One region of the Micromonospora sp. NPDC047644 genome, then DNA from elsewhere that is predicted to be linked to it. Evidence: riboswitches for the same ligand, from Rfam matches in the RefSeq annotation. Region 1 holds a riboswitch; the other holds the start of a gene.
The links. A riboswitch is a leader RNA that binds a small molecule or an ion and turns the genes downstream of it on or off. The one in region 1 is predicted to bind cobalamin.
Positions count from the first base shown of each region.

Region 2: linked by a shared signal. The riboswitch ahead of AB0877_RS15315 (acyl-CoA thioesterase) and the one ahead of AB0877_RS16305 (ribonucleoside-diphosphate reductase subunit alpha) in region 1 are both predicted to bind cobalamin.

Region 1 is NZ_JBEYSY010000009.1:49,422-57,145, forward strand. It holds gene AB0877_RS16275 (ion transporter) at 1-437, shown strand, start outside; gene AB0877_RS16280 (DUF1330 domain-containing protein) at 558-908, opposite strand; gene AB0877_RS16285 (TetR family transcriptional regulator C-terminal domain-containing protein) at 1,030-1,620, opposite strand; gene AB0877_RS16290 (TraR/DksA C4-type zinc finger protein) at 1,733-2,086, shown strand; gene AB0877_RS16295 (N-acetyltransferase family protein) at 2,112-2,609, opposite strand; gene AB0877_RS16300 (ribonucleotide-diphosphate reductase subunit beta) at 2,756-3,751, opposite strand; gene AB0877_RS16305 (ribonucleoside-diphosphate reductase subunit alpha) at 3,808-6,159, opposite strand; cobalamin riboswitch at 6,351-6,569, opposite strand; gene AB0877_RS16310 (enolase C-terminal domain-like protein) at 7,002-7,724, shown strand, end outside.
Region 2 is NZ_JBEYSY010000008.1:167,105-174,828, reverse strand. It holds gene AB0877_RS15345 (cellulose binding domain-containing protein) at 1-96, opposite strand, end outside; gene AB0877_RS15340 (hypothetical protein) at 107-376, shown strand; gene AB0877_RS15335 (hypothetical protein) at 841-1,851, opposite strand; gene AB0877_RS15330 (PadR family transcriptional regulator) at 1,848-2,432, opposite strand; gene AB0877_RS15325 (carboxymuconolactone decarboxylase family protein) at 2,894-3,394, opposite strand; gene AB0877_RS15320 (alcohol dehydrogenase catalytic domain-containing protein) at 3,483-3,767, opposite strand; gene AB0877_RS15315 (acyl-CoA thioesterase) at 3,854-4,366, opposite strand; cobalamin riboswitch at 4,495-4,712, opposite strand; gene AB0877_RS15310 (copper resistance protein CopC) at 4,834-6,957, shown strand; gene AB0877_RS15305 (copper chaperone PCu(A)C) at 7,023-7,625, shown strand; gene AB0877_RS15300 (Dyp-type peroxidase) at 7,649-7,724, shown strand, end outside.

The DNA.
Region 1 (7,724 bases):
TGGCCGGCTGGCTCATCTTCGGCGACAGATACCCACAGGAGTACGGCGACATCGGCCGGTCACTGTTGACATTGTTCGTGCTGTTGTCTCTGGAGACGCTGCCGGACCTCATCGAGCAGGGCATGGAGATCTCACCGTGGACGCTTCTCTACTACGTCAGCTACGTGGTCATCACCGTCAACCTGCTGCTCAACATCCTCATCGCGGTCATCGTGAACTCCATGGAGGAGGCCCGCCGACTGGAGATGACCGAGCGACTGGCCCCCGGCTACGACGAGGACGGCGACGGCGTACCGGACGAGGTTGACCGAATCGCGCTCACCCAACGACTGGACGATCTGCGGGCGGTCGTCACCGAGTTGGAACGCGAGCTACGCATCGACCGGGACGACGGGCACGGCCGATCCCACCGGGACAACGCCCGCACCAAACGGTGATCCGACGCTCGCACCGCGTTCCCGCGTTCGGTGCCCGCACACCCGCACCTTCATGTAGCCGATCCCCGCGCCCGCCGGGCGGTGCGCGGGGATCGGCTACGGCAGGTCAGCGAGAACTGGTCACTGGCCGAGCAGGGTTCGGATCTGGCGCGCGTAGCCGGCCACCGTGAAGTCCGGGCCGACGGAGTCCACCAGCACCAGGTCGTTGATGGTGTGATCGACGCGTAGCGCCAGGATCGCCTGGTACTCGGGCGAGTTGTACCAGGTCTTGGCGGTCTCCGCGTCGGGGAACTCGATCAGCACCACCGAACCGGGCCAACTGCCCTCAAGGACCTCGACCTGGGCATCCAGGACGAGCCACTTGGCGCCGTACGCCTCGGTGGTGGCCTGCACCTGCTCCAGGTAACGCAGGGACTCCTCGGTCGGCACTCCGCCCGGGATGCGCAGGTGATTGATCAGGTACGTGCTCATGTCTCATTCCTCAATTCAGGTGTCGCTTCCGGCCGAAGGCGTACGACCGGTCGTCTTGGATTGGGTACACGCCGCGCCGGATGGAAGAACCCGGGCTGTCAGCGACGCGAACGGATGCGGATCAGGTGAGGATCCGGGCCGTGGTGATCGTGAAGAATTCCCGGAGGGCCGCCGGGTCACCGGATGCCTTTGCCCGGGCTGCCGCGCCCTCGTAGCTGGAGACGACAAAGCCGGCGAGATCGGTTGCGGGTTCGTCGCCGTGCAGTTCACCGGCAGTCCGCGCCTGCTCGATCGCCACGGCGAGCGCGGCGACCCAGCGACCGAAGCCGGCGTCGACGGCGGCGCGCAGGGCATCACTGTGCGCCGGGATTTCGGTGGCGAAGTTGCCGAGCAGGCATCCGCGATCGCCCATGGTGTCGCCGAGGCCGGTGACGTATCTCAGATGACGGGTGATCCGCTCCAGCGGTGTGCTGCCCTGCTCCGCGTCGAGCATCTCCAGCCCCATCGCTGCGGAGTATCTCGCCACCGAGTCCAGGGCGAGGTCCTCCTTGCTGGCGAAGTGGTTGTAGAAGGTGCCCTTGGGCGCGCCGGCTGCGGCGACGATGTCCTGGACGCTCGTCCCGTTGTAGCCCCGCAGGTGGAACAGGTCCAACGCGGCGTCGGACAACCGTTGCCGAGTTCCGGCACTGGTCGGGGACTTCGGTCGTGGCATCTCACGCACTCCTTTCGCCCACAGCTCCGACTGACAGACACCACGATATGACCGGTCGTCTCGGAATGCCAGTGATGTGACCGCTGTCATCCCCCAGGTACCGTGGAGTGCCATGACCAGGGATTCCAGCGCGGTCCGCGAGGAGTTGCTGCGGCTGCGCGAACAGGCCGAGGCTCAGGCCACCGCCCTTGACGGCGACCTGCGGAGCCTCTTCGAGGCGTCCCGGTCGTCGAACGCCGACGACGAGCACGACCCCGAGGGCAGCACGATCGCCTTCGAACGCGCGCAGCTCACCGCCGTCCTCGACGCCACCCGCCGACGGCTGGCCGAGTTGGACGTCGCGCTGCAACGGGTGGACGACGGCAGCTACGGCGTGTGCGAAGGCTGTGGCCGCCCGATCCCCGCCGAGCGCCTCGCCGCCCGCCCGTCGGCGCGCACCTGCGTGACCTGCGCCAGCCGACGGTGACGGGCACCGCCGACCGGCGGGCGTCTCAGGCGATGGCGGGGCTGCGCCGTTCCAACAGAATGACGTCGCGCCAGCGTCCGTGGTGGCGGCCGACCCGCTCACGGACGCCGATGACCCGGAACCCGGCCCGCTGGTGCAGCGCCAGGCTGGCGGTGTTCTCCGGGAAGACCCCGGACTGGATCGTCCAGATGCCGGCGGCCTCGGTGGAGGTGATCAGCGCGTCCAGCAGCAGTCGGGCGACGCCACGGCCCTGGGCGGCCGGGTCGACGTACACGGAGTGCTCCACCACACCGGCGTACACCGCGCGGGTCGAGGTCGGCGAGACGGCGACCCAGCCGAGCACCGTTCCACCCGGGTCGACGGCCACGAACCGGTGACCGCTCAGTCGAGCGGCACTGAACGCCGCCCAGCCGGGCGCGGTGACCTCGAAGCTGGCGTCACCGGTGTCCAGGCCGGCCTGATAGATCGTCAGGACCCGGTCGGCGTCGGCGTCGGTCATGGGCCGCACGGTGATGTCGACCATCAGCACGTTCCTCTCCGGGCGGGCGCCCACCCCGTCTCGCCTCGCTGGCCTGACGTTCCTTGATCAGGTGATGAGAAATAGCTAATGAGGTCGTCTCCAAGCTACTTTTCATCACCTGATCAAGGGAAGCGCATGGACCGAGGTCGCTAGAAGTCGTCGTCGAAGGCGACGGTGCCGGTCACCCCGACCTGGTACGCCGACACCCGCCGCTCGAAGAAGTTGGACAGCTCCTGCACGTCCTGCAACTCCATGAAGCCGAACGGGTTGCTCGACCCGTAGTGCGGCGCGATGCCGAGCTGGGCGAGGCGACGGTCGGCGACGTGCTGGAGGTACTCCCGCATGTCGGCCAGGGTCAGACCGGGCACGCCCTGGCCCACCAGGTCCTCGGCGAACTGCACCTCACACTCGACCGCCTCGGTGAGCATCCGGCGAACCTGGTCGGCGAGGTCGTCGTCGAACAGGTCCGGCTCCTCGGCGCGGACGGTGTCGACGACGTCGAACGCGAACGCCATGTGCATGGACTCGTCGCGGAACACCCAGTTGGTGCCCGAGGCGAGACCGTGCAGCAGGCCACGGGAGCGCAGGAAGTAGACGTAGGCGAACGCGCCGTAGAAGAACAACCCCTCGATGCAGGCGGCGAAGCAGATGAGGTTGAGCAGGAACGTGCGCCGGTCCTCGCGGGACCGCAACTCCCGCAGGTCGTTGAGGGAGTCGATCCACCGGAAGCAGAACTCGGCCTTACGACGAATCGAGGGGATGTTCTCGATGGCCGCGAAAGCCTCGAAGCGCTCCGTCTCGTCGGGGACGTACGTGTCGAGCAGGTTGAGGTAGAACTGGACGTGCACGGCCTCCTCGAACAGCTGGCGGGACAGGTAGAGGCGACCCTCCGGGCTGTTGACGTGCTGGTAGAGGTTGAGCACCAGGTTGTTGGCGACGATCGTGTCACCGGTGGCGAAGAACGCCACCAGGCGGCTGACCAGGTGCCGTTCGGCCGGCGACAACCTGTCCAGGTCGGCGAGGTCGGCGTGCAGGTCGACCTCCTCGACAGTCCAGGTGTTGCGGATCGCGTCGCGGAACCGGTCGAAGAAGTGCGGGTAGCGCATCGGGCGAAGAGTGAGGTCCATCCCGGGGTCGAGCAGCATGTGCGTGGTCCTCGTGTCGGTGGTGCTGGCGTCGGTGGTGGCGGCTTCGGGGACGGTCACTGGCAGGCCTCGCACGACTCGGGGTTCTCCAGCGAGCAGGCGAGCGCCTCCGCGTCGAGGGCCACGGACGCGAGAGCGACGGGCGCGACGGGTGCAACGGGTGCGACGGCGCTGACGGTGGCCTGCTGGATCCGCGTCGCGGGACGCGAGCGCAGGTAGTAGGTGGTCTTCAGCCCGGCCTTCCAGGCGTAGAGGTACATCGAGGAGAGCTTGCCGATGGTCGGCGCGGCCAGGAACAGGTTCAGCGACTGGGACTGGTCGACGAACGGGGCACGGGCGGCGGCCAGGTCGATCAGCGCCCGCTGCGGCAGCTCCCACGCGGTGCGGAACAGCTCCCGTACGCCGACCGGCAGCTCGGCGATGTCCTGCACCGACCCCTCCGCCCGCTTGATGGCCGAACGGATCCTTTCGGTCCACAGACCGCGGGCCTTCAGTTCGCGTACCAGAGCGGTGTTGACCTGGAGGAACTCCCCCGACAGGGTTTCGCGCTTGAACAGGTTGGACACCTGCGGCTCGATGCACTCGTAGCACCCGGCGATCGAGGCGATCGTCGCCGTCGGCGCGACCGCCACCAGCAGCGAGTTGCGCAGCCCGTGCGCCGCGACCTCTTCCCGCAGGGCCGCCCAGCGTGCCGTCTGCGTACCCTCGACACCCCACAGGTCGGGCTGGAGCTGGCCCCGCGCGGCCCGGGTCTGCGGGTACGCCGGATGCGCGCCGAAGTCGCGCGCCAGGTCGGCGGAGGTCTCCAACGCGGTCAGGTACAGCTCCTCGCTGATCCGGGTGGACAGCTCGCGGGCGGCCGGCGAGTCGAACGGCAACCGCAACGCGAAGAAGGCGTCCTGCAGGCCCATCAACCCGAGCCCGACGGGCCGCCAGCGGGGGTTGCTCGCCGCCGCCTGCGCGGTCGGGTAGTAGTTGATGTCGATGACCCGGTCGAGGAAGGTCACCGCGGTCCGCACCGTGGCGCGCAGCCGCTCCCAGTCGATGCCGTCGGCGGTGAGGTGGGCGGCGAGGTTCACCGAGCCGAGGTTGCACACGGCGGTCTCGGCGTCACTGGACACCTCGACGATCTCGGTGCAGAGGTTGGACAGGTGTACGACGTTGCCCGGCTCTGCGGTCTGGTTGCAGAGCCGGTTCGACGCGTCCTTGAAGGTCATCCAGCCGTTGCCGGTCTGGGCGAGGGTCCGCATCATCTTCCCGTACAGCTCCCGGGCCGGGACCTGCCGCACGTAGCGGCCCTGCGCCTCGGCCTGCCGGTACGCGGCGTCGAACCGCTCCCCCCACAGGTCGGGCAGCTCTGGCACCTCGTGCGGGTCGAACAGCGACCACGGCTCGTCGGCCTCGACCCGACGCATGAACTCGTCCGGCACCCAGTTGGCCAGGTTCAGGTTGTGGGTGCGGCGGGCGTCCTCGCCGGTGTTGTCCCGCAGTTGCAGGAACTCCTCGATGTCCGGGTGCCACGGCTCCAGGTAGACGCAGGCAGCGCCCTTGCGTCGGCCACCCTGGTTGACCGCGGCGACGCTCGCGTCCAACGTGCGCAGCCACGGCACGATCCCGTTGGACTGCCCGTTCGTGCCCCGGATCAGCGCGCCCCGGGAGCGGACCCGGGAGTACGCGATGCCGATGCCCCCGGCGAACTTGGACAGGTTGGCGACCTGGGCGTACCGGGCGTAGATCGAGTCCAGCTCGTCGAGCGGGGAGTCGACCAGGTAGCAGGAGGACATCTGGGTGTGCCGGGTGCCGGAGTTGAACAAGGTCGGTGAGCTGGGCAGGTAGGCCAGGCTGGACATCAGCCGGTAGAAGTCGACCGCCTCGTCCGCCGTCCGGGACAGGCCGCAGGCCACCCGCAGCAGCCAGTACTGCGGGGTTTCCAGCACCAGCCTGCTGGTGGGGTGGCGCAACAGATAGCGGTCGTACACCGTGCGGAGGCCGAAGTACTCGAACCGGCGGTCGCCGTCCGGGTCGATGGCGTCATCGAGCGTCGCGGCGTGTGCGGCGACGAACGCGGCGGTGTCGTCACCGATCAGGCCCTCGGCGTGGCCGACCCGGATCGCCGCGCTGAACGAGGTGATGCCCTGTCGACGCACCTCCTTGTCGACGTAGCCGGCCAGCAGCCGCGCGGCCAGACGCGAGTACTGCGGCTCCTCACCGATCATCTCGGCGGCGGTCTGGATGGACAGCCGGTCGAGTTCGGCAGTGGTCGCGCCGTCGTAGAGGCCGCTGATGGTGCGGGTAGCCACCCGCAACGGGTCGACGTCGGTCAGGTCGTCGGCCCACCGCTCGACCGCCCGGACGATTCTGTTCACGTCCACGGGTTCGGTGCCGCCGTCGCGCTTGCGGACCTGCATCGGCGTCCGCCGCACTGTCGCGTCGCCGCTGGCCGGGACTACCTCGGTGACTGTCACCACTCGCTCCTCGGAGTTCGAGACCTGGTGGCCCGGACGCGAGGAGACAGACACCGATGGACGCGCGCCGGCAGCGGCGTGGGTCAGGTGGCGTCAGCCGTCCCACGCGGCCTCGGACCGCCGCCCACCCGGGTGCGGGTACGCGGCGCGCTGGCAGGTCTTCGGACTCGCGGGCACGACCGGGCTCGCCGGTCTCCTACTGGCCGTCGCTTCCCAGGCCGAACTGGTGGCCCAGTGCTCATGACGGCTGTCGTTCCCACTCACCGCTGCGGGACAGTCCCGGATTTCCACCGGGTTCCCTGTTGCCTCGACCGCACTGGATGAGCGGCCGAACCAGCTGCGCTCGACACCATATATAGGGACGCAGCCGTTGTCACACCCCACATGTCGGTCTCGGGCGTGTCGACGGCGATGCGGTGACCACCGTCACCAACCCTCGGGAGCACGCAGCGGCCGACCGACGCCGGGCACCGGAGACGGGGCTCTGCGCACGGGTGTCGACATTCGACAAAGATGTGACGTATCGAGGCCGTGGCACTGGAGGCCACGCCTATACGTCGCCGTCGATACGTTGCGGCGAGGTGGAACATCCAATCTCCGGGATCCGCCGCGCGCGTCGAGTTGGCCTGCCAACCGGCATGATCGGCATCAAGGCGGATCGGCGAGAGCGGGAAAACATCATATGTCTGCACGCCAGAAGTGATCGACAACGTTGACGCGCTGGAGCAGCCCTCCGTATACTCCCAGTGATCATCTGATCTTTAGCCTAGCTGGGCGAGGAGCGCATGCCGCAGATCACTGCCGTCACCGTCGAAGACGTCCGCTTCCCCACCTCCCTGACCGCTGACGGGTCAGACGCCATGAACAAGGACGGCGACTACTCGGCGGCCTACGTCGTCCTGCACACCGACGGCGTCGACGGCGTGGGCGCGCCACTCGCGGGGCACGGCCTGACCTTCACCATCGGCCGAGGCAACGACATCGTCGCGGCGGCGGCAGTCCACCAGGCACAGCTCCTCGTCGGCCAGGACGTGGCAACGATGGCAGCGGACATGGGCGCGGTCTACCGCCTGCTCACCTCCGACTCGCAACTGCGGTGGCTCGGCCCCGAGAAGGGCGTCGTCCACCTGTCCCTCGCCGCCGTGCTGAACGCGTCATGGGACCTGGTCGCCCGGGTCGCCGACAAACCGCTGTGGCGGCTGCTCGTCGACATGACCCCCGAGCAACTCGTCGACATCGCGGACCTGCGCTACCTCTCCGACGCGCTGACCCGCGACGAGGCACTGGCCATCCTGCGGGCCAAGGAGAGCACGAAGGCCGCCCGCCTCGCCGAGCTCGACCGGACCGGCTACCCCGCCTACACCACCTCGGCCGGCTGGCTCGGCTACGGCGACGACAAGCTGCGCCGACTGTGCCAGGAGGCGGTCGACACCGGCTACGGCTACGTCAAGCTCAAGGTGGGCGCCAACCTCGAGGACGACATCCGCCGATGCGCCATCGCGCGGGAG
Region 2 (7,724 bases), on a different contig from region 1:
GGCGTGGAAGCCACCGGTCCACTGGCTGGTGACGACGTAGTTCACCCGACACCCGGCCGCCGCGTTCGCCGCACTGGCGTGTGAGATCGCGGCCATCATCGCGACCATGGCAACAGCGATGGCGGCCACAGCAGTCAGCGACTTCCGCATGGCACACCTCGCCGTAAATAGTTCAACGTCGATGAATATGTCGACTGTCCTGCTGCTCCGCCTTCCTGTCAAGGCACGCACGGCAGTCCTGCCGCCGGCAGGACAACGGAGAGCCCGCCCATGGCTGATCGGTAGCGGCCACAGCGCCGAGCAGGCAGAAGAGTGGATAGCGCAGCTTCCCGTCTGGACCGCGACTGACCGCCAGATCCTGGACGACTTCGCGTGAAAGAACGCAACGAAGTGGGCGGCCAAGTCCGGCAAAAATAATCGACCGCCGGGTACGCGACCTCGCAATGTGGACCGGCGAGTGGGCAGAGCACCGAACTACCGCCATCAGTCAGCCTGCGAGTCAGAGCGCGGGGGCACCCTCTCGTGATGTGGGCGCCTGCTCCCAACCTGCTCCCCCTAAACCGGTCTCGCGCCGGGCCGCCGACCGCCGGCCGGTGTGTGAGCGGCCTGCCCAGTGCTTGGTTGGCACCAGCACTGGCTCCCGCAGCCGCATCGGTCGATCGGGGAGCACGCTCACCACCGCCGCGCCTTGCCAGCGGTTACTTGTGCGAGCGTAGGTCGGCGTACCGCGTCGGCGCGATGTGAGCCGGTGATGGCGCGTCGGTGCGTCGGCTTTCGAAACGATGGGGGTCGGGCCATAGTGGACAATCGCCCGCCTCGCCGCGTTTCGGTTCGCCGCGATCAGGGATGTCTGGTGACGGGCAGCGGGCCAGCGGTGCGGACGATGTCGCGGTAGACGGCGAGGGCGGGCTTGGGTCGGTAGGTGTCGGTGACGATGCCGAGTGTTCCGGTGGGTTCCGTGGAGTTGCTGTCGGCGTCCCTGAGGCTGAACAGTTCGTAGTGGGTGATGTTCAGACGCTCTTGTTCGGTGAGGATGACGCCGAGCATGTCCGACAGCGAGTCGCACTGTGCCTGCTCGGTGCGCGGTGACCCGCTCGGGGTGCCGTTCTCCACGATGTGGATGGGAGTGTTGGGCGGGATGTGCGCGCGGGGCAGCGACCCGCCCCGCAAGTGGTGCAGGGCGTGTGTGGTGAGGGATGCGGTGTCTCCCGGGTTGCCCCGCGGGGCGACGGGCGAGAAGGCGTCGGGGTACAGGCCCAGGCCGACGTAGTCGACGTGGGCGGCGAAGTCCTGGTACGGGACCGAGGAAAGGTACGACCAGAACTGGTCGTCGCCGCCCAACCACTCGGGTGGTTCGGCGACGGAGAAGCCGGTCCGTACGTGCTGGAGACCCCGCCGGTCCAGTGCGGCGCGTGCGTGCGGGATGCCGAGGACCAGGGCTTCGAGCACGCCGGGTGCGCTTCCGTCGATGAGCGGGATGGGGAAGTTCGGCTCAAGCGTCACCTGGAGGTACCGCGTCAGGTGACCGTAGCGGTCGATGATGGTGTCGAGGAAGGTCAGCCATCCGGAGAGGTCGGCGGCCCGGGGGATGTAGCTGACCACGAGGTCCAGCTCACGGTTTCCGTCGACGTACCACTCGTCGGGCATCGTGAGGTGCGCGAGTTCGTGTTCGGCGCCGAGCGAGGTGACGACGTCCGGCGGTGCTGGGTCGCCGAGGAAGTGCACGTACTCGCGGATGACGAAGGGGCGACCATTCGAGAGGTCGTCGACGAGGTGGCGGATCGCGGCGACATCGGGTGGGTGGGAGCAGACCGTGCCGGCCCGCCCGCCCGGATAGATACCGAACTTCACGCTTCTGCACTCCCGTATTGGTGGGTTTGCTGGGTTGGCCAGCGGATCTCGCGCGCGCAGATCCGCCGCACCAGAGTCCTGATCCAGGTGGCTTCGGTGGCGACGATGGTGCGCCAGTAGGCGACTTCGAGCATGTGCACTTCGAGCACGTCACCGTCGGGCAGCCCCGAAAGGGCAGCCAATTCTTGGTCGAGCCGGTCGGCGCGACCGTCCAGGATGCACGCCGCCTGGTCGATCGGAAGAATTCCGACGTAGGCGACCGCCATGACGAAGTCCACGGACGCGGCCGGGGTGTCGCGTACGCCAGCCTCGACCTTGTGGCGGAAGTCGGCGAGACCTACGGCAGTCAACTCGTAGGCCGTACGTGGCGGCCGATTCCCCACTCGCTCGGGCCGCCCGGAGGAGACCAAGCCTGCCTTCTCGAGCGCCTTCAACAGGGACGTAACCGTGCTGCGGGTGACCGATAGGTGTCCGTATCGCTCGCGTAGGCGTGTCGTGATGTCGTAGCCATGCGCTGACTGCTCGACGAGGAGTCCGAGGATCGGCAACACCAGGCTGTTCCGTGACGCGTCCAAAGGCACCCAGGCAACCTATAGGCGTATACGTCTAATCACAAGACCGAGCCGGACGCCCGAGACGACGACCAGGTTGCAGGTCAAAGGCGACGCCCTCGCCCACCGACCTAACGTGCAGCCGGTGGCGCGGGTCTGGTCTGGCGATGGAGCTGCGGACATAACGCACGAGAGGAGCGGGCCGTGCTGCGTGAGTCCGGCAGCCTTGCGTAGGTTCGCGAGGCGACGGCCAAGCGCCTGGCGCGCGGCACTGATCCCATCGCTGTCGCCCATCGGCCGCCCTCGGTCGTGGAGACGGGGTGTCTGCGGCGCTGGTGTCGATGAACGCGGTGTGGGAGGTGCCGGCCGTGGATGCGATCGAGTGCCGTTCGTCGTCGGTGAGCGTGGCATCGTCGATCACGACCGTGGTGGGGCTGCCACCTTGCCCATCGCGGGTGCAGGCGTCCACCGCTGTCCCTGGAGGCGGTCCATCAGGGCGTGACGTCGGCGAAGCGGGGCGCGCCCGGCTCGAGTTCGACGCGGGCGGCCCGGGCGGCGAAGCTGATCGCGTGGTACCACCCACAGAGCAGGAACAGGTCCAGCAACTGCGACTCGTCCAGAACCTCGTGGGCGAATCGCCAAACTTCATCATCGATGTCCGCTGCGCCGTGCAGGGCGTCCGCCACCTGAATCAGCGCTTGTTCCCGGCCGGTGGCCCAGCACGGATCGTCCGGCATTCCGTGGGTGAGCGAGGCGATCTCGGCCCGGGTGAGTCCGGCGCGGTCGGCGAAAACCATCAGGTGGACGCCCCACTCGTACTCGCAGCGGCAGCGTGCGCAGGTGCGGAGGATGACGATTTCGCGCTCACGGAGTGTGAGGGATAGTTGCCGGCCGAGTTCGTATCGGCCCCAGTGGCTCATCGCGATGGTCATCGGCAAGTTCTTGGCGAACGTTCGGAACAGGCCGATCGGCGGCATGCTGGTCGGCATCATCGCGGCGAGTTGGGCCTCGACGTCCGCGGTGAAGGGTGGTTCGAGCGCGGGTATGCGAGCCATAGCCACCTCCGAGGGCGATTCTGATTCAGAAGCACCATAGCGATTTGTTTTCCGAAGCGCCAGCGTGGTCGCGCCTCGGAACGACAGCGGGGCGAGCGAATGCGATCCCCAGCCCAGCGCGCTGACGACATGCCCGTGGTAGGTGCGTACCGCTGCGAACGACGCGTCGAGCGTCGCGCAGCCCGTACACCTCGTCCCCCGGCTCGAAGTCGGTCACCTCCGCGCCGACCGCCGCCACGACGCCGGCAAGGTCCAGGCCGAGCGCCGCAGGCAGCTCGACACGCGCGTGCGCGGCCTTTCCAGCCTGGATCTTCGTGTCGAGAGGGTTGACCAGATCGACGGCGGGGCGGGTTCCTCGGACCGCGCCGGCGCCGCGACGGGCGCACCGCGCACGGGTCAGTCGTCTTCGGCACCGTCGAGCAGCGCGCGCCGCAGCGCCAGCCGGTGCTCCCGGCGGATCTCCGCCTCCCGGTAGCGCCGCCGGTCACCGTCGGTCTCCGGTAGCAGCGGCGGCACCGTACGAGGTTGGCCGTCGTCGTCGATGGCGACCATGACCAGGTGGGCGGTGGCCACGTCGGTGGGCGGCACCGCCCGGTCCCACCGGTCGGCGGTCACCTTGACCGCCACCTCCATCGAGCTGCGCCCGGCCCAGGTGATCCGGGCGTCGACGTGCACGACGTCGCCGACCCGCACCGCGCGCAGGAACGCGGTTTCGTCGATCGCGGCGGTGACCGCAGGCCCGTCGGAATGGCGGGCGGCGACCACACCGGCGACGGAGTCGATGAGGTTGAGGATCCGGCCGCCGTGGACCGTACCCATCAGGTTGGTGTGGTGCTGGTCCATGATCTGCGACAGGGTCAGGTGCGACGCCGACGGTGCTCGGCCGGCGATGGTGGTGGTGTCGTGCACAGCGGTAGTCCGTCCCTCGGGAAACCACACCGCCGGATCACGGGCACACGCTGACGAGGACGCGCCCACGCAGAGAGCGCGGCACGTCACCCGCTCAGCCCACCCGCGAGGCCGACGGCAGCGCACACGGTTGTGTACGCGGCACTGGCAGGTCTTCGGACTCGCGGGCCCGACCGGCTGCACGCCGATCCCCTACTGGCCGTCGCTTCCCAGGCCACTGGCCCAGTGCTGATGACGGCGGTCGTTCCCACTCACCGCTGCGGGGCAGCCCCGGATTCCCACCGGGTTCCCTCTTACGACGCCCGGCCAGCTCACGACCGGGCGAACCAGCGCCACCGGGAGCATAGCTGGCCAGGGGCGACGGCCCCTCCGCCCGGCCGACCACCCGGGAGGTGTTCGGCTTTAGCCATGTGAGGAAAAAGTTCGTCACCTCTTGTAAAAAGTCTCAGCCCAGTGAGGATATTCAGATGCGTCGTCACCCTCAGATTCCTGGGCGGATGGTCTCGGGCCTCCTCGCGCTCCTCCTCGCCTCGGCTGTCGCTCTCCTCGCGTCCGCTCAGCCCGCCGCAGCTCACGGGACCCTCGCGATGTCCACGCCGGCGGGTGGCGCGACCGTGCGCGAGCCGTTGACCTCGGTGCAGCTGTTCTTCACCGAGAAGGCCGCTGCCAACGCGTTCTTCACGATCACCGCGCCGGGTGGCATCCGGGTCGACAATGGCTGGTCGTACGGGGAGCCGAAGCCGCTGGACAAGCCGGTGCGCGAGTACTTCCTGGTCAACGGTCAGTTCGAGCCACGCGAGTACACGACCGGGTTCCCCGCGACGGTGGCGGTCGCGCACCTGCCGGCCAAGGGCCAGTACTCGGTGAGCTACCTGTCGGTCGCCTCGGACGGCGACCCCGTACGCGGCACCTTGACCTTCCGCTACGACGGGCCGGCGACGGCGGCACCGAAGGGGTGGAGCCCGCCGTCGACCCAGCCGGATCCGGCGCTGTTGGCCACCGCCGAGCAACACGGGTCATCCGGGCAGGCGTCGGCGGTGCCGACGGTCGCGGTCGAGACCGCCGTTCCGCCGTCCGCGGCAGCGGCCGCGCCGACCGGGTCGACGGACGAGAGCGGTCCGGGAGCAGTCGTCTGGGCCAGCCTGGCAGCGGTGGCCACGGCAGCGGTGGCCGGACTCGTCGTCTGGCGTCGGCGGACGACCCCCGCCGGCCGACCCGCCGGCCGCGGCCGTACCTCGCCGACGACATCCGGTCGACGCGGCGCCGGCACCCGTCCCGGCACCAGGACCACCGGCGGCAAGGGCACCGGCGCCAGGGCCGCTGGCAGCAAGACCGCCGGTAGCAAAACCGCCGTCACCAAGACCGCCGTCACCAAGACCAGCGGCGGAGCCGTCGCTGGCAGAACCGACGCGGGCAGGACCGTCGCGACGACCGGCAGTGCTACGCAGACCTCGGAGGGTAAGCGGCGGCCCGGTGCCATGCCGGCCGCGCGCAAGGAGACCGCGGTCGTCGTGGCTCGGACCGGCGTCGCGGTGGATCCAACTCCGACCGATGAGGACGCGAAAGCCCCCGCCACGACGGACAGTCGACCGCCCGTCGACTCCGGGGCGTCGGCTGAGCCGGATCTCGCCACGGCGACGCCCGGATCCCGGCTGAGCAACACCAGCCTGGCACTGTTCGTCGGTACCCTGGTGCTGGCGCTGCTCGGCGGGTTCGGATTGGCGCGCATCAGCGGCAACGAGGGCCCGGCCGCCAACACCGCCCGGCAGCCGGCCGGCGGTCCGCCCGCCTCCGGCCCGGCAGGGTCCGCGAACGACGGACACCAACACCCGGCGGGCACCGGACCGCACACGCACCGGGGTGACGGCGCGACCGGCGAGACGCTCGCCACCGGGACGACCGTCAGCGCCGGCGGCTACACGCTGCAACCGCTGGAACGAACCCAACCCGCCGGGGTACGCGCCGACTACCGCTTCCGCATCGTCGGCACCGACCGGCAGCCGGCGACCCGCTTCGCGGTCGTCCACGACAAGCCGCTGCACATGATCGTCGTGGGCCGTGACCTGACCGGCTATCAGCACCTGCACCCGACGATGGCACCCGACGGCACCTGGAGCGTCCCCATGACGCTGGCCCGGCCCGGTGGCTACCGCGTCTACGCCGACTTCTCCGTCACCGCCGCCAACGGCACGCCGCTGCCGCTCGTGCTGGGCGTCGACCACACGGTGCCCGGCGCGCACACCCCGACCGCGCTGCCGCCGGCGCAGGCGAAGGCGACGGCTGGTCCGTACACGGTGTCGATGACCGGCACCCCGACGGTGGGGGTGACGGCGCCGATCCACTTCCAGGTCGCCAGCGCCGACAGCGCAGCGCCCGCGCAGCTGGAGCGATACCTTGCCGCGTACGGGCACCTGGTGGTGGTTCGTGAGGGCGACCTCGGCTACGTGCACGTGCACCCCGAGCCGGAGCTGATCGACGGGACGGTCAAGTTCTGGCTGACCGCGCCGAGTTCAGGCCGGTACCGGGCCTTCTTCGACTTCCAGGTCGCCGGCAAGGTGCACACCGGGGAGTTCACGATCAACGTTCCCTGACTCCGGAACTTTCTCCGTGCTGCGGCCGACCAACCTCCCAGCAGCAATCATCGGAGGAAGAACACATGCGCGCCACCAGCCCGAACGTTTCACGCCGCCGCTCGGCCGCGATCGTCGCCGCCGCGATTCTGACGGTGGGCGCCGCCGGCTGCGGGTCGTCCGACTCTCCGTCGACCGCGCAGGCGGGCCCGTCCGCGTCGACCTCAGCCAACCCGGACGCGGGCGTGCTCGGCATTCGTGACCCGTGGGTGAAGGCCGCCGACAAGGGCATGACGGCGGCCTTCGGGACCCTGGTCAACGACGGCGACAGCGATGTCACGGTGACGGGTGCCACGAACCCCCTGTCACCGATGGAACTGCACGAGATGACCATGAAAGACGGCAAGATGGTCATGCAGGCCAAGCAGGGTGGCATCGTGATCAAGGCCAAGAGCACGCATGCGCTGGAGCCCGGCGGCGACCACCTCATGCTGATGAACCTCACCAAGCCCGTCCAGGCCGGCGACGAGTTGGCCTTCACGCTGACCTTCGCCGACGGCCGGTCCCAGCAGTTCAGGGCCGTGGCCAAACCGTTCACCGGCGCGCAGGAGAGCTACGCCCCCGGGCACGGCCAGCCGATGCCCGGCATGAGCGCCACGCCGGGAACGAGCATGAGCCCGGCATCGTGACGCGAACGCCACCCGTCCGGCCGGTGAGCAGGCGCGGCCTGCTCACCGGAGGTGCGCTCGCTGCCGGAGGAGCCCTGGCCGGCGGTGCCGCCATCGCCA